DNA from 3 places in the Bacillus sp. 05T21 genome. Region 1 is predicted to be linked to each of the others. Evidence: riboswitches for the same ligand, from Rfam matches in the RefSeq annotation. Region 1 holds a riboswitch; each other region holds the start of a gene.
The links. Region 1 has a riboswitch for lysine ahead of AC1DKZ_RS27190 (aspartate kinase). Riboswitches for the same ligand answer to the same signal wherever they lie in the genome.
Positions count from the first base shown of each region.

Region 2: it holds a riboswitch for lysine, as region 1 does, so the genes downstream of both, AC1DKZ_RS22385 (amino acid permease) here and AC1DKZ_RS27190 (aspartate kinase) in region 1, are expected to answer to the same signal.
Region 3: it holds a riboswitch for lysine, as region 1 does, so the genes downstream of both, AC1DKZ_RS09510 (amino acid permease) here and AC1DKZ_RS27190 (aspartate kinase) in region 1, are expected to answer to the same signal.

Region 1 covers NZ_JBFTMD010000026.1:39,746-46,997, reverse strand. The annotation lists gene AC1DKZ_RS27215 (N-acetylmuramoyl-L-alanine amidase) at 1-181, opposite strand, end outside; gene AC1DKZ_RS27210 (NUDIX domain-containing protein) at 355-840, shown strand; gene AC1DKZ_RS27205 (YndJ family protein) at 869-2,494, opposite strand; gene AC1DKZ_RS27200 (DUF4166 domain-containing protein) at 2,500-3,111, opposite strand; gene AC1DKZ_RS27195 (DoxX-like family protein) at 3,116-4,024, opposite strand; lysine riboswitch at 4,217-4,403, shown strand; gene AC1DKZ_RS27190 (aspartate kinase) at 4,605-5,834, shown strand; gene AC1DKZ_RS27185 (VOC family protein) at 6,115-6,567, shown strand; partial or broken gene AC1DKZ_RS27180 (helix-turn-helix domain-containing protein) at 6,857-7,252, opposite strand, start outside.
Region 2 covers NZ_JBFTMD010000015.1:107,384-114,635, reverse strand. The annotation lists gene AC1DKZ_RS22395 (ABC transporter ATP-binding protein) at 1-1,041, opposite strand, end outside; gene gapN (NADP-dependent glyceraldehyde-3-phosphate dehydrogenase) at 1,826-3,265, shown strand; lysine riboswitch at 3,443-3,624, shown strand; gene AC1DKZ_RS22385 (amino acid permease) at 3,771-5,195, shown strand; gene AC1DKZ_RS22380 (ABC transporter permease) at 5,256-6,455, shown strand; gene AC1DKZ_RS22375 (hypothetical protein) at 6,614-6,817, shown strand; gene AC1DKZ_RS22370 (MDR family MFS transporter) at 6,869-7,252, opposite strand, start outside.
Region 3 covers NZ_JBFTMD010000003.1:174,782-182,033, reverse strand. The annotation lists gene AC1DKZ_RS09525 (VOC family protein) at 1-29, opposite strand, end outside; gene AC1DKZ_RS09520 (sulfite exporter TauE/SafE family protein) at 237-1,139, shown strand; gene AC1DKZ_RS09515 (GNAT family N-acetyltransferase) at 1,180-1,629, opposite strand; lysine riboswitch at 2,014-2,206, shown strand; gene AC1DKZ_RS09510 (amino acid permease) at 2,319-3,785, shown strand; gene AC1DKZ_RS09505 (iron-sulfur cluster biosynthesis family protein) at 3,904-4,209, shown strand; gene AC1DKZ_RS09500 (DNA alkylation repair protein) at 4,243-5,013, shown strand; gene AC1DKZ_RS09495 (DUF2716 domain-containing protein) at 5,078-5,569, opposite strand; gene AC1DKZ_RS09490 (class I SAM-dependent methyltransferase) at 5,767-6,531, shown strand; gene AC1DKZ_RS09485 (NUDIX hydrolase) at 6,613-7,137, opposite strand.

The DNA of each region.
Region 1 (7,252 bases):
GCTCGAACATTCCTTTCTCGTTACCTGTAACTGCGCCTTTTTCTGCTAAGTAGTTAATAGAATCTTCTGCCCAGTGCCCTGCTTGTACATCTGGAAACGTTTTCATTTGTGCGAAACTACTAGATGAATAAGATAATATACTAGCTGCGATTATTCCTGCTGCGATTATTCTATTTTTCATAGAATATATTCCCCTCTCAAGTACAATGTTTTTATATAACAGACTAATTATAGTTCTGAAAATTAGTAATAGTCAATTGCATTTTGTATAATTTTGTCTTATTATTGTATTTTTTGGAACAAATAACTATAGTTAAACTATAAGATTCTTATTATATAAGAGGAGAGATTCGTATGAGCACGAATTGGAAAGGCGTCGAACACTGCATTTATACAATGTGTATGATTCAGCATAATAACGAAGTATTACTAATACAACGGCCGAATCATCTAGGCTTCCCTGGTTACATCGCTCCTGGCGGTAAAGTAGATTTTCCAGAAAGTATCGTTCAAGCTGCTAAACGAGAAGTAAAAGAAGAAACTGGATTACTTGTTTCAAATTTAACTTTTAAGGGATTAGATGAATACGTAAATCCGAAAGAAAATGTTCGATATATGGTATTTAACTATTGGACAGATTCATTTGAAGGTGAACTCCTTTTGAATCCTCCTGAAGGCGAATTATTATGGGTGCCAATTGATACAGCACTCAATCTTCCTATGCAAGATTGGTTTAAAGAGAGATTCCCATTATTTTTTGAAAAAGGTACGTTTGAAATTCAGCGTGTTTGGGACCAAGACTTGGATAAACAAGTTGCTATGACAATTACCCATACGTAAAAAAGCTTGGAATCTCTCCAAGCCTTTCTTACTTTCCCTCTATTTTCTTAATCTCATAATCAATTTCTAAAAAATTAACTCCAAATATCCACATTCTATGATTAGCTTCTAATATTTGATCCTTTCTCTCTTTAATAATAAAAGTCTCTGCTAATGGTAAGCGTATTGTAAAGAAGCGGGTATGTAAGTATATCCCTTCATCTCCCTTACGACGCTCTCTTAGCTTACTTGTAATCATTAACTGGTTCGTATCATTGTACAACTTCAAAATACCAGTCATATTCGAATATGGTAAAGGCAATGCGATATTCATATATGTCTCGTTCTTGTATGCATGCTTTGAATAGAGGGCTACAAAAACAGACTCTCCTGCTTCATTTTTTCTTAGCCAAGCCCTTACATTCTCTCTTCCATCCTTCTCATCTATTATCCCAATGATAGAGCCATGCATCGTTTCCCACTTGCCGCCCATTCCTAAATGTATTTGTCCTACACGCTTACTCATTTTCTCATAACAAAATGCAACCGGGCGGAACCAACGAGTCCATTTAATATGCGATTGTAACTCATACTCTTTTGTATTTTCATAAAAACGAATAATACTTAAAGGAATCTTCGTCATGTCAAATGCCTCACTATGAAAATCATTCATTTTATCAACTAAACCTTTGTATTCCTTGCTATCTATTAAATTTCTGTTATGTAAAAATGCTTCACCAACTGTCGCATTTCCTCTTAACTTGCTCATTGTTTTCCCGTAATATTTATAATTCGGAGTACTCTTTTCAATCATCCAACCAAGAAAAGCTGGTAACGCTACTCCAATTCCATTTACAACACCGTGAATCCAGACCATTTGTGCAATTGTAATCGTCATTACTTGTTTGAAATTTCCGTATGAATATATGAGTGAAAACATTATTGTTACCATAAGTGTACTAGAAGAAAGAACTAAAAGTACCTTCGCACTTATAGTATTGAATTTCGTTCTCCACACGTAAACTCCATATCCATAAATGGCACATAAATATATGAACACTGCAAAAAATTCAAATACCCTCGAATACGTAATTCCTATTGCAACTGTCATTGGAGAAATGACGATGATAAACATAATAGCATCATATAACTTACTTCCCTGTTCTCTTTTTCTTCCAAGTAAACCCGCTGATAACGGCAATAGAAATGCCGAATAATGAAAGTGTGCCGCTGTAAGTAAGACAATGTCAGAACTAAAATGCATAATGGAAAGTTTCGCTACAGAAGCAAAGAACCAAAAACCACCTAGAAACAAATAAATAAACGCACTATCTATAGCTACTTCTTCTAGAGGCTTCCATCTTCTTTCTAGCAATCTACTTACACCAAATAATGCAACGATTCCTGTATATACAAACCAAAGTAGCGCAAAGAAATAGTGATTTGTTACGAAAGCTAGCATTGCACTAACTGCTGCAATTGGATATAAAAGCGATACAAATTTATAAGATAATAAATACGATCCATTTCTTGTTTTCTTATCAACAATGCAAAATGACATCGGTATAAATAACAAAATAGATAACAATATGATTGCTTCAACAGGATTTACATTCGACCACTCGTATATTAGAAATATAATATAACAAGCAAGTCCAAATATTATATTTTTCATCTCGTTTATTCCCTTTCCACAAATGTTCCCTTATATGAAAATAACGAACCAATTAACGGATTTCGTACTTGTACATGAATTCGAAAACATTGTAGTGTTTCATCATAACTTTCTACAATTTTTGCCTCTCCGTATAAAAATCTAGGTAACGGTATTTTTCTTCCAAACATAAAAAACCATTGTTTCTTTGAAGAAATATGCATCCCGCCTTTTTCATCAATATAAAAATTCAATGTAGAAACGAGTAAATGCGGCTCACCAAAATAATCTACAATTTCATTATTCTCTTCATCCAACTGCATAACAGCGTTAAAATATCTTTTCTTATTATGAAAATAAAAAGTACGATTCCACCGTACAAATTCTTTCCCCTGTCCATCTCGCTCAGCGGTATTATGTATCACAAACGGAACTTTTTGCCCTCGCTCAGAGAAAAACATACGGAACTTCGATGTAATTTTTAATATTAATTTAACGAAAAAAGATCCTCCATAAATTTCATCCATTTCCCCTTCCCCAATAAAGCTATTTTCCTTTGTTATCGCATATCGTTCCTGCAATTTTGGATGAAGCCTTTTATAAGAATCCCCTAATAATCTTTCATAAATATTAACCATATACTTATCCCTTTCTCGTCCTCTTGCAATTTTTTGCGCTTGGCAAATTAGTGCTATTTATATAACCGACAATCGATAACCCTATTAGAAGAAAATTTAATGTAATCGGATTAAACGGTTGCGTAAAACTAGCGATATTCGTCGATCCTGCCGCTAATGTTAAAACTATCAACAATATAATATGCAATATAAATAGTTTTCGCTTTTGAAATGGCAATAGCCACATAACACCCCATATTATTTCTAAAAATCCAACTATTTTAAGTATAAAAATACTACTTTCATTCGATCCGATTAGTGCAGAAAGCATCTTTACTTCTTCTGAATGAGTAAACATCAATTTCGGTACAATCCCTTGATATAACCATACGAAAGCAAATAAAAAGCAAACTAGCCAATACGTCATCGTTCTTCTAATTAGCAACTTTGGATGAAGTCCCTTTTCTAACCATAATTTTAAAGCATCAAAACTCCATGCTGTCGCCCAACCTAATAGTGGACGAAAAACATATAAATCTATCACATTTCCTATACGACCAAATCTCGTATCATAATCATATTGCGTTTCAAAATGAATATGTTCTTCATTCGGTGTATACTTCCAATAACCACGCCCTATTTGTATAAGTGATAATTGATTGTCTGTCCAAAATTTTAAAGAGGAAATGCGTTCTCCAGTTTCTTTTCTAATTTCACCTATCGATTCCCCTTCTCCGGCTATTTCAAGTCCAAATCCGATCTTTGTTTTATATAAAAACTTCTGTGGTTCTCCCTCTTTTTTTTCTAAATACGAAATTTCAGTAAAACGAGCATCCCATTCTGTATGTATATCAGGCTCTTGTGTATATGCCCATAGTTTCTCCATTGTTGTGTTCATTTTTGTTGCTACATAAATAGGCTTTTTCTTCCCCATCCTTCCACCTCCCATGCGCTATATTTTCAATGTACATGCAATGAATTTATTTTGCTACATTTTTCACAAACTAATTTAATAAAAAGATAGAATTTCAAAAAAATACAAAAAACACTTGATTCCCTGAAAAATTTAAATTATTATAAAACAAATGTTACCAACAACTTCATAAATCATACACTCTCGCCTAAAACGTGAGATAGAGGTTGCAACGCTTATAAGTATTCTAAAGGAGACACAGAGATGTCTATGATTTTAGAGGAAAGGAAGTGTTGCCGAAATTGATAAATTTCTCTGCATTTATCAATTGGGGCTGTTTTCGAATAGAAACAGAACTGTCATATGTACAGACGTGTACGTATGAAGAGCTATCTACAAAAAAGAGATATCATTTTTATGATATTCCTTTTTTGGCGGTTTTTTTATTAGCTCCGTTTTCTGTTTCCCTTTTCCTGTAACAGCACCATCCTCACTTATTTGAGATGGTGTTTTTTGTTTTTCTCTCTGGTAACTACAGGAATATTGGGATTTGTATATGTCCTAACCTATTCTTAAAAATGGACGAAAGAAGGAATTCGTAATGGAAACGATTGTACAAAAATTTGGCGGTACTTCTGTCGGAAGCGTCGAACGCATTCAACATGTAGCAAATTTAATTATTGAAGAATATGAACGAGGACATAGTATTGTCTCTGTCGTTTCAGCAATGGGAAAAAGTACGGATAAACTTGTAGCACTTGCTAACGCTATTACTGAAAATCCAAGTAAACGTGAAATGGATATGCTCCTATCTACAGGAGAACAAGTAACTATTTCATTATTAACAATAGCACTACAAACAAAAGGTTATAACGCAATTTCATTAACAGGATGGCAAGCTGGTATTACGACAGAATCTGTACATAGTAGTGCACGGATTACTGACATTAACACTACTCGTATTCAGTCTTACCTTACTGAAGGCACGATTGTTATAGTAGCTGGTTTCCAAGGAATAAGTGAAGAAAATGAAATTACCACACTTGGCCGCGGTGGCTCCGATACGACTGCTGTCGCATTAGCTGCTGCACTAAAAGCAAAAAAATGTGATATTTATACGGATGTGACCGGCGTATATACGACTGATCCACGAGTTGTACAAGATGCTTATAAATTAGATGAAATTTCTTATGACGAAATGTTAGAGCTTGCCAACCTCGGTGCTGGCGTATTACACCCACGCGCTGTTGAATTTGCTAAAAATCATAATGTAATTTTAGAAGTTCGCTCAAGTATGGAACAAGAAAACGGAACAATTGTAAGGGGAGAATGTAACATGGAACAACAATCAATCGTTAAAGGTATTGCATTTGAGGATAATATTACACGTGTCACAATTAAAGGGTTAGAACAAGGTGCACTTTCAACAGTTTTCTCTACATTAGCAGCAGCACATATTAATGTAGATATTATTATTCAAAGTATTACAAATGAAGGAACTGTTCACCTCTCCTTCTCGATCCATTCTAATGATTTAAGAGAAACATTAGAAGTATTGGAACAAAATCAAGAAGCACTTCACTATGAATCTGTAGAACATGAAAATCATTTAGCAAAAGTATCAATTGTAGGATCTGGTATGGTATCTAACCCAGGAGTTGCTGCGAATATGTTCACTACTTTAAAAGAAGAAGATATTCATATTAAAATGGTAAGTACATCAGAAATTAAAGTATCTGTCGTTATTGACCGTCTTCATTTAGTAACGGGTGTTGAAGCACTTCATCAATCATTTATGGCGAAAATTGAGCCTTTAGTGCAGATGAGTTAATTTCCACCTGTAAAAATTAAAATAAATTATATAAATCTATTTCCTTCCTATATAAATAGAAAGCTGTTTGCATAGTGGAAAGTGAGAAAAAGGTTATTTAGTTTAAAATAAAGTCGTTTAAAAAACAATAAAATTGTTAAAAAATAGAAGCAAGTCATTCTATTCAACAATCGGGCAGTTATCTCCCACCTAACTTCCTCGCATTCGCCGAATTTTGAGGTGGGAGTCTTATTGCCCGCAAATAGCGGGATAAATTTTTACACATAAGGAGATAAAGACTATGGCAAACAACAGATTACTAAGAATGGACAATGTCAGCATCGTTGTAGAATCCCTTGATGACGCAATCTCTTTCTTCGAGGAGATTGGCTTGAACCTCGAAGGGCGAGCGACTGTCGAAGGTGAATGGGCTGGTCGCGTAACCGGACTCGGTTCTCAGTGCGTGGAGATTGCTATGATGGTTACGCCAGATGGTCACAGCCGAATTGAACTTTCGCGATTTCTCACCCCACCTACTATAGCAGATCACCGGACAGCTCCTGTAAACGCCCTCGGTTATCTGCGCGTCATGTTCACCGTCGAAGACATTGACGAAATGGTATCCAGACTTACTAAGCATGGTGCTCAGCTCGTTGGCGAAGTAGTTCAGTATGAGAACTCGTATCGACTCTGCTACATTCGTGGAACCGAAGGAATTTTAATCGGTTTGGCGGAAGAAATCGGTAACAAATAAGTAAGTGATGTTTTATAAAAAGCCTTTACTGAAATATGCATTGCTGAAGTAAAAATATTTGAAGAAAATTCTTATTCAATAAAACTTAGATTTTCAACCCCGTCCTAACTTTAGAACGGGGCTATACTCGTTTGAGCTTTTAAAATTAAATAACTTTATTATCATTTTACACATAGATTTCAAGACTCTATACAAACAGCTTTTTAACATATTACCTATATATAAAAACCGCCATAAAACAATTAAATTATTCGCAATACCTTTTCCTAGGAAATATAACGGACTCTTCTCACTTCTTATCATATATATCTTTCCCTTTAAATAACGAGCGAAATTCATTCAAAATAACTTTCTTCACGTCGGAATAAAAGACCATCATGAATAGCGCAGCCCCTAATAAAATCTCTTGAATTCCTTCGTAATCAATGAAAGCACTCATAATTAGCAAACCAAATCCAATATAAAAACCAAACTCATTCTCTTTCTCAAAATCCTCATCTTCTTCATCAATATGTATTTTCTCTTTAAAGTTTTGATTCCCTTTTATTAATTCATCGAGCGTAACATTGTACATTTCGCTCAATAAAATTAAATAATCAATGTCAGGGTAACTTTTATCATTTTCCCACTTACCCCGATTTTCTTTGCAACATCCTCCTGCGAAAAACCCTTTGACTCTCGTAGT
Region 2 (7,252 bases), on a different contig from region 1:
AGGATATGAAAAAGTAACGTTATCAAATTGAATGTAATCTGGCTCTTGTACAACCTTTGGATCTTTCGGACTCTTTACATCCGGTTCATAAGCTAACGTTTCATTTACACGGTCGAGCGACGCATTTCCTCTTTGCATAACATTAATCAATTCACCAATTGCAAACATCGGCCAAATCATCATCCCTAAATAGACGTTAAAAGAAACGAGCTCGCCAAGTGTCACCTTTGATTGGAATACGAGATATGCACCGTACACTAAACCAATTAAATAACTAAGACCGACGAGCATTTTCACAGTCGGCTGGAATAATGCATCGATTCTTGCTACTCTCATATTTTTCTCGTATACGTCATCTCCTAACTGATGAAACCTTTCTTGATCAGCGTTCTCCTGTACATACGCACGAATAACGCGTACACCCGCAATTGATTCAAGTACTTTATCGTTCATATCCCCGAACGCATCTTGCGCGACTGTAAATCTTTCATGCAACTTCTTTCCGTATCTATTCATCGCATACGCCATAATCGGAAGTGGTATAAGTGCAGCAAATGTTAACTGCCAACTAATTGAAAAGCCCATCATACAAACGATTGTAAGCATATATAGACTAGAATCAACGAGCGTTAATATACCAAAACCAGCTGTCATGGAGATTGCTTTTAAATCATTTGTCGCTCTCGCCATTAAATCGCCAGTACGATTTTTTTGATAAAACGTCGGTGTCATCTTAAGTAAATGCCCCATAAATTTTGAACGCATCGTTTTCTCAAGTACGAACGCACCGCCAAATAGTTGGTGCTGCCAAATGAAAGTAAGCACATACCCACCAATCGTTACCCCAAGTAAAATAAAAATATATTGCATAATCGCCTCGTTCGTTAAGGCTCCCGTTTTAATATTATCAATTGTAATTCCTAACACTTTCGGAGGAATTACCTCTATCACGTTTACAATTAAAAGTACCCCAATTGCGATACTATACCTTTTCCAATGCTCTCTAAAAAACCAGCTTAACTTTAGTAATACTGAAAACAATATAACCTCCCCTTTCTCGTTCCCGTTTGATTCACATTTCTTTACCCGCTATCCAAACCCATCACATTTACATTTCGTAAGCCATACAATTTCATCACATTTTTCCACCTTCCAAATTCTGATTTTTTATAGTAACAAGGAAAATAAAGTGAAACTTTAATCAGTGGGGGTTTTGTTCATTCCCCACTGATTATTAGCCTTCACCAATCGGGCGTTTACGGGCAGCCCGACTCCCATCCCAACTTCTTTGCTCCAGCTGAATTTTGAGGCGGGAGTCTTACTGCCCGCAAATAGCGGGATAAACAAAAAAAAGCATACCGCCGCTTTGACGATATGCAATAGAATGCATAAAAGCGTACGTTACGATATACGCAACGTACGCTTCTCATAAGACAAAAAGGTCCTATATATCCGCACGGGTTGCGTAATGATATGAATGTTTTCCGCCATTTAACAGAGCTAAGCCCATTACATTTACGATTACAATCATTACGCACACCCCCTTCATTTATTTTCCATTTATAATCTTACAACTTTATTGAGTATTCTGTCAATTATTTTTTTCGCTTTAGAATAAAATAATTTTTTATCACAAAAAATAAAAGTGATGCATTCTGCTTATAATTCAGCTTGAAATAAGAGAATCTTCTGTAAGAAAGGGCATACAAAATAAAAAAATAGTAAGAAATCGTTTTCACAAACATTTCATTTGAAAAATATTATCAAACCACCTACAATCACCTTATACTCACTCTTACAAGTTGCTATTTTAGGAGGACTAATCATGACAACTAGCAATACGTACAAATTTTATTTAAACGGAGAATGGAGAGAAAGCTCTTCAGGTCAAACAATCGACATTCCATCTCCATACTTACACGAAGTAATTGGGCAAGTACAAGCAATTACTCAAGGAGAAGTAGATGAAGCAATTGCATCTGCAAAAGAAGCTCAAAAATCATGGGCTGAAGCTTCTCTACAAGATCGCGCAAAATATTTATATAAATGGGCTGATGAGCTCGTAAATATGCAAGATGAAATTGCCGATATCATTATGAAAGAAGTCGGTAAAGGCTATAAAGATGCGCAAAAAGAAGTCGTTCGTACAGCTGACTTAATTCGTTACACAGTTGACGAAGCACTTCACATGCACGGTGAAAGCATGATGGGTGATAGCTTCCCTGGTGGATCTAAATCTAAACTTGCGATTATTCAGCGCGCACCACTTGGTGTTGTATTAGCAATTGCACCATTTAACTACCCAGTAAACTTATCTGCTGCAAAACTTGCACCAGCACTTATTATGGGTAACGCTGTTATCTTCAAACCAGCAACTCAAGGTGCAATTAGCGGTGTTAAAATGGTTGAAGCACTTCATAAAGCTGGCCTTCCAAAAGGTCTTGTAAATGTAGCTACAGGACGCGGTTCTGTAATTGGTGACTACTTAGTAGAACATCCTGGCGTAAATATGGTATCGTTCACAGGTGGTACAAATACAGGTAAACATTTAGCGAAAAAAGCTGCGATGATTCCACTTGTATTAGAACTTGGTGGTAAAGATCCTGGTATCGTTTGTGAAGATGCAGACTTACAAGAAGCTGCAAAGCATATCGTAAGCGGTGCATTCTCTTACTCAGGTCAACGTTGTACAGCTATTAAGCGTGTACTTGTACATGAAAATGTAGCAGACGAACTAGCTGGCTTATTAAAAGAGCAAGTAGCTGAACTATCAGTTGGATCTCCAGAACAAAACAGCACAATCGTTCCATTAATCGACGACAAATCTGCTGACTTCGTTCAAGGTTTAATTGACGATGCTGCTGAAAAAGGTGCAACAATCGTTATCGGTAACAAACGTGAGCGCAACCTAATTTACCCAACATTAATCGACAACGTAACAGAAGAAATGAAAGTTGCTTGGGAAGAGCCATTTGGCCCAATCCTTCCAATCATCCGTGTTTCTTCTGACGAACAAGCGATTGAAATTGCTAACAAATCAGAGTTCGGTCTGCAAGCAAGTGTCTTCACAAAAGACATTAACAAAGCATTTGCAATTGCTAACAAAATCGACACTGGTTCTGTTCAAATTAACGGACGCACAGAGCGCGGCCCTGACCACTTCCCATTCATCGGTGTAAAAGGTTCAGGTATGGGCGCACAAGGTATTCGTAAGAGCCTTGAGTCTATGACTCGTCAAAAAGTAACTGTATTAAACTTAGTATAATCTTATATGTAGCAGCTGATCTAATATTTAGGTCAGCTGTTTTTTAGTTAAAATCCTCCAGGACCTAATAACAAATTCTTCTCTATAATCTGATTATTACTATATCCATTGACGTATAAAAATACATTTGTTACTCTTAAACATGTTAATTTAATACATAAATCCTCATTCGTATCTCGGTGAGGTAGAGGTTGCAATCATTAAAAGTATCATTTCAGGAGATGTAGTGGCATTGATGAAGAAATGAGAAAGGAATGATTGCCGAAGTAAGTCGTGTCCACCATGCACGCTTGCTGGGTCTGCATTTAATAAGTGCAGAACTGTCACAAACGTTTCGTTTGTGGAGAGCTATCGAGAGGTATGTCGTGGGTTTCTTATAAGATAGAAAGCATGTAGCGGCAAATTACGTGCTTTTTTTGTTTTGTTTGGACCTTCTCTTCCTTATCAGGAAGACATACATATCTCCTCGCTTGACTTGGTTATACTAACTTTGGAGGTATTTTCTATGCAACAAAAAAAATGGGGCTTTTGGGTACTAACAGCTTTCGTTGTCGGTAACATGGTTGGCGCTGGTATTTTCATGGTGCCAAGTACGTTGGCACAAACAGCAAGCCCACTCGGTGTCACTTTAGCTTGGTTAACAACAGGATTTGGTGTTTTAATGCTAGCTCTTGTTTTCGGTAATTTAGCAATTCGTCGTCCTGATTTAACGACAGGACCACAAAGTCATGCATATGCTTTATTCTCAACACCAAAAAGAAAGAAAATGGCTGGTTTCAGCATGGTGTGGGGATATTGGGTTGCAAACTGGGCAAGTAACGTTGCCATCATTACATCTTTCGCGGGATATTTATCACTCTTCTTCCCGATTATGAAAGATACGCGACTATTATTTTCAATCGGCTCGTTCGATATAGAAGTTGGAAAGCTCATTACATTTACTATTTGTTCCGTCTTACTATGGGGCACACATTTAATTTTAACAAACGGTGTAAGCGGAGCTGGGAAGCTCAACTTCCTAGCAACGACAACGAAAGTAACTGGATTCCTTCTATTCATCATTGTTACGTTATTTGCGTTCGAAGCTTCAAAATTTGGACAATGGTACACACCAATGATCGATAAAGAAGGCGTATCACATGGCCTCCTTTCACAAGTAAATTTAGCGGCTCTTACAACGCTTTGGGCATTTATCGGGATTGAATCAGCCGTTCTTTTATCAAACCGAGCTACCTCTCCAAAAACGGTAAAACGCGCAACTGTTGCAGGATTACTTATCACAGTTGCAATTTACTTAGGAATTACAATTTTAACAATGGGTGTACTTCACGTTGATAAATTACAAGCTTCTGAACGTCCATTAGCAGATGCATTAAACGCTGCAATGGGTCATGGTGGCGGGAAACTTATGGCATTACTTGCTCTTACTTCCCTATTCGGTTCAATATTAGGCTGGATTTTATTAAGCTCTGAAGTACCTTATCAAGCAGCCAAAGAAGGTTTCTTCCCTTCCTTCTTTACAAAAACAAATAAAAAAGGAAGTCCAATTTACTCATTACGATTAACAAACATTATGTCGCAAGTGTTCTTATTCTCAACACTATCTGGAACCATTGCGGAAGCTTATACATTCGTTATTACAGTATCAACTTTAGCCTACCTCATTCCATATCTCGTTTCACCAATCTTCCAGTTAAAACTGGTCGCAACTGGTGAAACTTATAAAAATGAGTTACGGGCAAGAATTATAGATGGTGTGGTCGCAGTTATTGCAATTTGCTATGCACTATGGGTTATTAAAACAGGAGCATCCGATATAAAAACATTTCTTCTCGGAATTGGTTTATTCGGGATTGGCTTTGCCTTCTATCCATTAATGAATCGTGATCAGAAAAAAAATAAAGAAAAGAAAAACGAGCAAGTTGCGTAACGCAATTTGCTCGTTTTTTACTTTACAAAACATATATAATAGAAAAAAGAGGTGAAAAACATGTCAATCGAATCACTATGGAGCTCTCGCTTTCAACAACATATTCAAAATGCCATCACATACTTTGCACGTATGATTAACGGTTTACTATATAGCTTCATCTTCGTCTCATGTGTAGGTGCATATTATTACGCTAAGTTTCTTAAAACGGATCCTTCTAAAGGAATATCTCTATTGCTTATTACAATCGTCTTAACAGCGATTATAACGAGATGCCCAATACGTACATTTATTCAAAAGCCCGATGCTGTCTATTTACTAGCACTAGAAGAGAAATTAACATCTTATTTTAAAAAATCTCTTCTATATAATTACATCATTCAGCTTTTCCCGCTTATATTTATGTTCCTTGTTATCGTACCGCTTGCCATGCAATCATTACAATTAACCGTACCTTTTTTATGTACAATCTTTATAATTTTAATGATTCTAAAGGGCTGGAACATATACATACATTGGATGTGGCGTGATAGTTATGAAAAAAGCATATGGTTTATCATTCGCATTGCTTGTAACGCCCTGATCATTTACATGCTGTTTTATACTGCAAATATGATCGTATTAGGCGGACTACTCTTACTTCTTGCTTTCCTGCTTCTATACACGAAGAAACAACCTACAAAACGAATACCGTGGGATTACATAATCGAACAAGAAGAAAAAATGGACGTTCGTTTCTATCAATTTGCTAGCATTTTCACCGATGTTCCGCAACTGAATAAGCAAGTAAATAAAAGAAAATGGCTTACAAATTGGATTGAACCTTTACTACATAAAAAACAAGCTACTTTCTTCTATTTACATACACTTGCATTTTTACGTGGTAATGATTATTTCGGTATATATATTCGCTTGGGGGTAATCGGTGCTTTCATCCTATATTTTGTTCCGAATATATACGTAAAAGGTGCTATCGTTTATATCATCCTATATATGATTTCTATGCAGCTTCGTTCTCTGTGGAAATATTTTTCGGGAAATATTATTGTAGCATTATATCCAATTGATACTGAAGAACGAATGAGTCAATTTCTCAGCTTAATTTTCATATTGCTAAGTATTCAACTCATTGCATTTTCAAGTGTTATACTCATTGCTACAGGACAATTACTACATGCTTTGATTATTATTCTAATCGGCGTACTTTGGATAAAGTTTATTATTGTACCAAAAACGAAGAAACGAATTTCTTCATTTTAACGAGAAAAGAGGCTGTACATAACAGCCTCTTTTCTCGTCCTAAAATTTATAATCACTTTTCATAGGCATTTCTCATATAGTGAAAATGACTATACAATTCCTATCCATACGTTAATAATGATTTCGCACATATAAATAAAAAAGATAGGAGCTCTATTATGAACAACAATCCGCCTGCAACGCCCCAGAACAACTCAGAAGAAAATAGCCGTGACATTAAATTGCAAACATTACGAGTCATCGGACTCATCGTCCTTATTAGTGGTTATATCCTCGTCGCTCTCTCAGAAGTAGGTGAGCTGAAAACCTTATTAACAAACCCTAACGCCAATCCTGATTTAGCTGAAGTTGATCCGTTTTAAAAATTATATAAAAAGCGGGTCCCAGTATAACTGGTTCGCTTTTATATAGTTTCATCCAATCTGAGAAACATTTCCTTCATTCTGATACTTCTCTTTCCCTATCGCCTTCATAAATAATAAAATACTGCTCATACCAACGATGAAATATAGAGCGCTCATGCCCCAAGATGCAATAAATGAACCTAGCATAACACCTAATGCCCCATTCATTTTTGCCACTTGAAAGACCATTCCGTTAATCGCCATATATGAACCTCTTGCCTCATTTGGCACCATATCCGCCATTATAGATTGACGAACCGGCACATACATCATCTCTCCTACAGTTTGGAAAAGCCCTGCGATTAATAAGATCCATAAACTATTGCTCGTTCCGAGTATTGTAAATCCAATCGTGTAAATGAATAAACCAACATATAAAATTTTCAAATCGTT
Region 3 (7,252 bases), on a different contig from region 1:
GCGTGAACGAGATGATCAAATGCTAACATAGTCTTTCTCCTCTTTCTCTCCATCCTTTTATTGTATATTTTATTTTTCTTTCGTTCAATTCAAAAAACTTTAAAACCCAGTTGTTTTATACGATTAATGTGTATTATAATGAAACAAATTTAATTATTGCTGATTGGAAAAACCAAAGGCACTTTTCTCATACGGGAAAAGTGTCTTTTTCATTTATTATTACAGGGGGATTATTTATGCAGAAATTAATTGTCTTTGCTATTATTGGATTTTTCGCTCAATTGATTGATGGCGCACTTGGTATGGCGTACGGGGTAACGTCTACCTCACTATTATTAATGTTTGGTATCGCACCAGCTGTAGCTTCCGCATCAGTTCATTTAGCTGAAGTCGTTACAACCGCCGCTTCTGGTGCATCTCATATCAAATTTGGAAACGTTGATAAATATACAGTTTCCAGACTTACATTACCAGGAGCAATTGGCGCATTTATTGGGGCATGTTTTTTAAGCAATTTACCTGGTGATGTAATTAAACCGTACATTTCCATATTTTTATTTACTTTAGGGGTTTATATTTTATTACGATTCATCATTCAAAAACAAATTGTTTCTTCAAATAAGCGTATGTCTGCTAAACAACTTGTACCACTTGGCTTATTCGCTGGATTCGTCGATTCAACTGGCGGCGGTGGTTGGGGGCCGATTACGACACCTGTTCTTCTTGCAAGAGGAAATGAAGCTAGAAAAGTTATTGGATCTGTAGATACGAGTGAATTTCCTGTTTCACTCGCTGCAACGATTGGCTTTTTCATTTCACTTGGCTGGGAACAAGTAAGCTGGGTTTGGGTATTTGCCCTCATGCTTGGTGGTATTGTTGCCGCACCAATCGCCGCATGGTTAGTACGCATCGTTCCTTCTCATTTACTTGGCGTACTCGTTGGCGGACTTATTATCTTTACGAATATACGTACACTGCTTACTACATTTAAAGTAGATCCAACTATTATTTCACTTTCTTACGTTGCAGTTGGTCTTGTCGTTATTATATCTATTTTTATTGCTGTTCGTAATCATTCCAATCGTTCTAACGTATCGACAGCCGGCTATCCGAAAGATCAAAAACAAATGCTACCATAATTAATAATAATACCGCCCGATTTACTTCGAGCGGTATTTTTTATTTTTCTATTTTCCAATTGACCATCGTTTCAGTACTATTTACTCTTTTCATATGTAATTTCTCTAAGACACGAATAGAGCTATAATTATCAAGGAGTGTCTCCGCTATAATCGTTTCCACTTCCCCTGTTTGAAAAGCCCATTTCATTAATTCACTAACTGCTTCTGTTGCATACCCTTTATTCCAATATTTCTCAATAAATCCGTAACCAATTTCTACCGTATGTTGCTCATTCGGTTTCCCTTTAAATCCTATATCACCTAGAACAACATCATCCTCTTTCCGAATAACATACCACGGTCCCCACGGTAATGAAGCCGCATCTCGTTTCATATTTTCTATATGTCCTACAATATGCGGACCACTATTGTATCCTTGATTATCCGCAATTTGAATCCATTCTTCTGTACACGGTACTATATATAATCTTTCCGTTTCTAATTTCATAATGATATCCCCTTTTCAATTAAACAATACCTCAATTTTATCAGAAATAAAAAGAATATTCATTCTATTTATCAGATTTATACTTATTCTTTGAAACGAATTTAAGGAATAATCCCCTTTTAATAGTTATGTCGAATTATATTTTCTGAATTTTCTTTTAATTTTAAAGGATTTTTCAATATTTTTTGCGAAACATTTGTATAACAATTTTTTCTTTGCTTATTGCTACATAATAGTAGGTTCGGGTGGAGTTATGCAAGCGTTTCCTATACAATAACCGATATTTTTTGACTTTTCCTAACAAAATTCCTTGCAATATATTCAGAAAGTCATTACAATTGCCATATATTAAATATCTTAGCAATATATAAATCCTCATCAATCCGATGAGGTAGAGGTTGCGACTTTTAAAAGTAAAATGGACGAGACACAGCGAATGTCACTGACTCCGTTTGAAAGGAAAAGTTGCCGAAGTTTATATTTCTTCTCTGGAAATATGAGCTGGGGCTGTCTCCGAAAGGAACAGAACTGTCACGTTTACAAAATTACCGTGTAAACGTGGTGTGCTATCTTAACGGAAGGGTATGATGGGGTGGTTATTTGTGAAACGTTCCGCCTAATTCCTTTGGCGGTTTTTTGTATTTTTCTCCCCCGCTCCTTCCTAACCTACAAGAAAAGGAGTGTTGAACATGAATAGCGCAACAAATCAATCTACCTCTAAAACGCAAACTACACAAGGACAAGGTGAATTAAAACGCGGATTAAAATCTCGTCACCTTACGATGATTTCTCTCGGTGGTACAATCGGTACCGGATTATTTCTTGCCAGTGGTGGTGTTATCCATTCAGCTGGTCCTGGCGGTGCATTAGTCGCATATGCCGCAATTGGAATTATGGTTTATTTTTTAATGACAAGCTTAGCCGAACTCGCAGCTTACATGCCTGTTACTGGATCTTTTAGCACTTATGCAACAAAATTTGTTGATCCATCACTTGGCTTTGCACTTGGATGGAACTATTGGTATAACTGGGCGATTACGATTGCAGCTGAACTAGCGGCCGTAACATTAATTATGAAATTTTGGTTCCCAGATACCCCTTCTCTTATTTGGAGTGGACTTTGTTTAGCTATTATTTTTCTCTTAAACTATTTATCTGTTAAAGGTTTTGGTGAATCTGAATATTGGTTCGCACTTATTAAAGTAGTTACTATTATTATCTTTTTAATTGTCGGTTTTATGATGATTTTTGGAATTATGGGCGGCGAATCTGTCGGCTTTAAAAACTTCACTGTTGCAGATGCACCATTTAATGGCGGCATCATGGCAATTATCGGTGTATTTATGGCTGCTGGTTTCTCATTCCAAGGAACTGAATTATTAGGAGTAGCTGCTGGTGAAACTGCTGATCCAGAACGTAATATTCCGAAAGCAATTCGTTCTATCTTTTGGCGCATTTTATTATTCTACATTTTAGCAATTCTCGTTATCGGTTTATTAATTCCTTATACGACTGAAAGCCTTGCAGCAAGTGATGTTACAGTAAGTCCATTTACACTAGTATTTGAAAAAGCGGGCGTTGCCTTCGCTGCTTCTGTTATGAACGCTGTTATTTTAACTGCAGTACTTTCTGCTGGTAACTCTGGAATGTATGCATCAACTCGTATGCTTTGGGATTTAGCTCGCCAAGGAAAAGCACCTAAATTCTTAGGCAAATTAGATAGCCGTGGTGTCCCTGTTAACGCATTAATCGCAACATCAGTAGTTGGTAGCGTCGCTTTCATCGCTTCTTTATTCGGTGACGGTGTTGTATACATTTGGTTATTAAATGCTTCTGGGATGTCAGGATTTATTGCTTGGGTAGGGATTGCTATTAGTCATTACCGTTTCCGAAAAGCTTATGTTGCCCAAGGAAAAGATTTAAAAGATTTACCATACAGAGCAAAATGGTTCCCGTTCGGTCCAATCTTTGCATTTACACTTTGTGTTATCGTTATTTTAGGTCAAAACTACGGAGCATTTACGGGAGCATCTATCGACTGGAACGGTGTACTTGTTTCTTACATCGGTTTACCACTCTTCTTAGTACTATGGTTAGGATATAAATTTACTAAGAAAACGAAAGTCATTCCACTTGATAAATGTGAACTGAAATAGAGTATAGCAAAACGAGCAAACAAATTTGTTTGCTCGTTTTTTATTACAATCCTCTTTACTTCCCTATTCCTTCTGTTTTTGCAATAATAAAGTAAATACACTTAAAGGTTGGGATTACATGAACATTCGTATTACTGATGAAGCAATAGCAGCTATACATAGACTAGAACGTGAAGACAAAAAGATCATTCGCATTAGAGGAACAATGACAAACTCTTGCAGCATTTTCGTTGATGTTGATTTAATTTGGGATACATATAATGCGGATGATGTTGTATATGAAGATGAAATGCTTATTGTACAAATGGACTCATTCACGAAAGACTACACTGGTGGTACATTAAAACTTGATTATAAGACGACTGGTTTTAGTATTACGACTCCTAGTGAGACTCTAGTTTATGGCTTGTCGGTTAAAAAATAAAAATTGTTTTTATTTGACCACTGAGGTGAAAAAATGGGTAAATACGTTCCATTAAAATTTTTATTTAACGAAGAATTAGCAGAAAAAATGGCTGATTCTATTTCTAAACATGATCCTAATTTCTCTAAAAAAAGCTTTGTAGATTCTGTAACATGTAAAGTTGAAAATTTAGAGTTAAAACAACGTGTAGAAGTAATAGCAGATGAATTACACAATGCATTACAAAAAGATTTTAATGAAGCAATACATATATTACTGAAAACATTGGGACCAGAAAATACAACAGAAGTAGGTACATTTACAAACGGATACATGTACATGCCTATTGCAAAATACGTTGAAAAATATGGGCTTAACGATTTTGAATCCTCGTTCCACGCAATGTATGAAATAACAAAGAGAAATACTGCTGAATATGCCATTCGTCCTTATCTTGAAAAATACCATGAAGGAACCTTGGACATATTGCAGCAATGGTTACGTGATGAAAACAGCCACATTAGGAGATTAGTTTCAGAAGGTACTAGACCAAGACTTCCTTGGGCAAAAAAAATAGGAGCTCTGAAAGGTGACTTCAGAAATAATTTAAAGCTTCTTGAGCCATTAATGAATGACCCTTCTAAGTATGTTCAAAAATCTGTAGCCAATCACATTAATGATATTACGAAAGAAGATAGCGAACTCGTTTTTCAATGGTTGCAACAATTACTCGATAAAAATCATCCTGTTAATCCTTGGATTATGAAACATGGATTAAGAACGATGATAAAAAATGGCACTTTACCAAAAGATTTTTGTTTTTAAGTATTTTAAACAAAAACGCTTATGCTTCAAAAATGAAGTATAAGCATTTTTTCTCTTTAAAACATTATCCCTGCCGTGAAATATTTTGAAACATTTTTGGCTTATTTTGTTCAAAGCTCTCTATCAGTCCTTTTCCAAATATCGTTATACTCTTCTCCCAAGGGTGACCTAAATACCCCCACTTAAAGTCCTTCTGAATAAAGAAATAGTAATCTCCATTTGGAAAAATCGGGATTGTCCACTCATCAAATTCATTTCTATCGAACTTTAAATGTGGATTTACCCAGTAACATTCATGTTGCCAATCAAGTGCCATTATATATTCATCCGATACTGTATTCTCTTTAAAAACTAGTAATGCTTTTTCTTCCAAATCGTCATATAAATTTAAATCTACCGATTCTCCGAAGTAATGAGAAATATCATATGTTACAAAAGGACTTGGCACCTTAAATGATGGGAATGTAGAATCACTTGGTGAAAACTTAAGCTTACTATCTATCATGTCCCAAATTTGGTCGTACTCTTTGTCTGTAAACTCCATCCAATTTTTCATTAAACAACTGCCTTCCCCTATAATTTCAAAGGATTTTTACTCAATTATCCCGAATATATAAATAACTATTCTCGCAAGGAGCTAATTCATATGAATCTATTCGAACACGAAACATAAAACCGTTCCACTTTAATAAGAGGTCCTCCCTTTTTCTTTTCTTACTATATCATTTATTAACGAAATAGGAGGACAACAATATGAAACGTGATCCATTATTTTCAGCACTATTAGAGAGTGCAAAGACAAACTTTAGCGGCTGGGATTTCTCTTTCATTTCAGAAACTGGCCGTATGAATAGCGAACCCCTACCATGGTCGTACGGTAGCACTGCTTTCCAACTTATGCAGCACGCAAAGTCAATGCTAGATATGGGTACTGGCGGCGGAGAGTTTTTATCTATGTTACAACCGTTCCCGCCAACTATTTGTGCTACTGAGGGCTATGCTCCGAATGTCCCAATTGCACGAAAGAAATTAGAGCCTTTAGGGGTTACAGTTGTAGAAGTGACTGATGATACTGCTTTACCATTTCAAGATGGTCAGTTTGATTTAATTGTGAATCAACATGAATCCTACGCTGCTTCTGAAGTGAAAAGAATTCTTTCCACTAATGGAACATTTCTTACACAACAAGTCGGTGATCTTGATTGTGCGGAACTTAATGAGCAGTTTGGCACACCGCTGAATAGCGAATTTTCAAGTTGGTCACTCAAAACGGCATGTAGTGAATTAGAACAAAATGGATTTACTATTTTAAAAGCGAAAGAAGAATTCCCTCTTCAGCGATTTTATGATGTCGGTGCTGTTGTCTATTACTTAAAAGCAATTCCGTGGCAAATTCCTGATTTTACAGTAGAAAGCTATAACGAGAAATTATATCGCATACATGAGATCATCTTGCAAAAAGGATATTTCGATGTGAAGCAACACCGCTTTATTATTAAAGCAAATTATGAAGAGTAAAATTTGAATTAGCATCCCTTGTAAAAAGCCAAATTCCCATAAAGAATTTGGCTTTCTCTTCGTATTTTAACGTTTCTTCTCTTATTGAGAAACGAGATATTTTTCATATCGTTTTTTCGTATTATCTTCTATCAAAAGTGTAGTTTTGCAATCAATAATATTCCGATTATCATATGTGAATATATGCTCTAAATTGTTGTCCTCACTTAATAATGTCGGTAAATATCTTTGCAAATTGCTAACTACACCTCTATTATCACCATCTAATATCCAATCAATTGACTTCCATTCTAATATTCCTTCAGCCGTACTTAATGGTGTGTCAATATGTACTCCTACTGGTAGCTCAGCAAGGAATACATACATCCCCTCACTACCCTGAGGATCGTCTTTATCTTGAAAGATAACATTCCCTTTATACGTTACACTTGGAAGCTCTATACCCGTTTCCTCAAACGTTTCTCTAATTATTCCTTCATATGGAGTTTCATTATCCTCAATTTTCCCTCCAACGCCATTCCACATTCCCATTGTTGGCTTCTTGTTTCTATTTAAAAGGAGTATGTTATCCCCTTTTCTAATGAAGCATATTGTGTACTTATACATATCGTCATTTCCTTTCTTTTACATCCTCTTCTGTAAGCAATTCATTTTCTACATGAGGAATTCTTATCATTTCCACGTAAAAACACTCTCCTTGTCATTGCTCCTCACATAATAT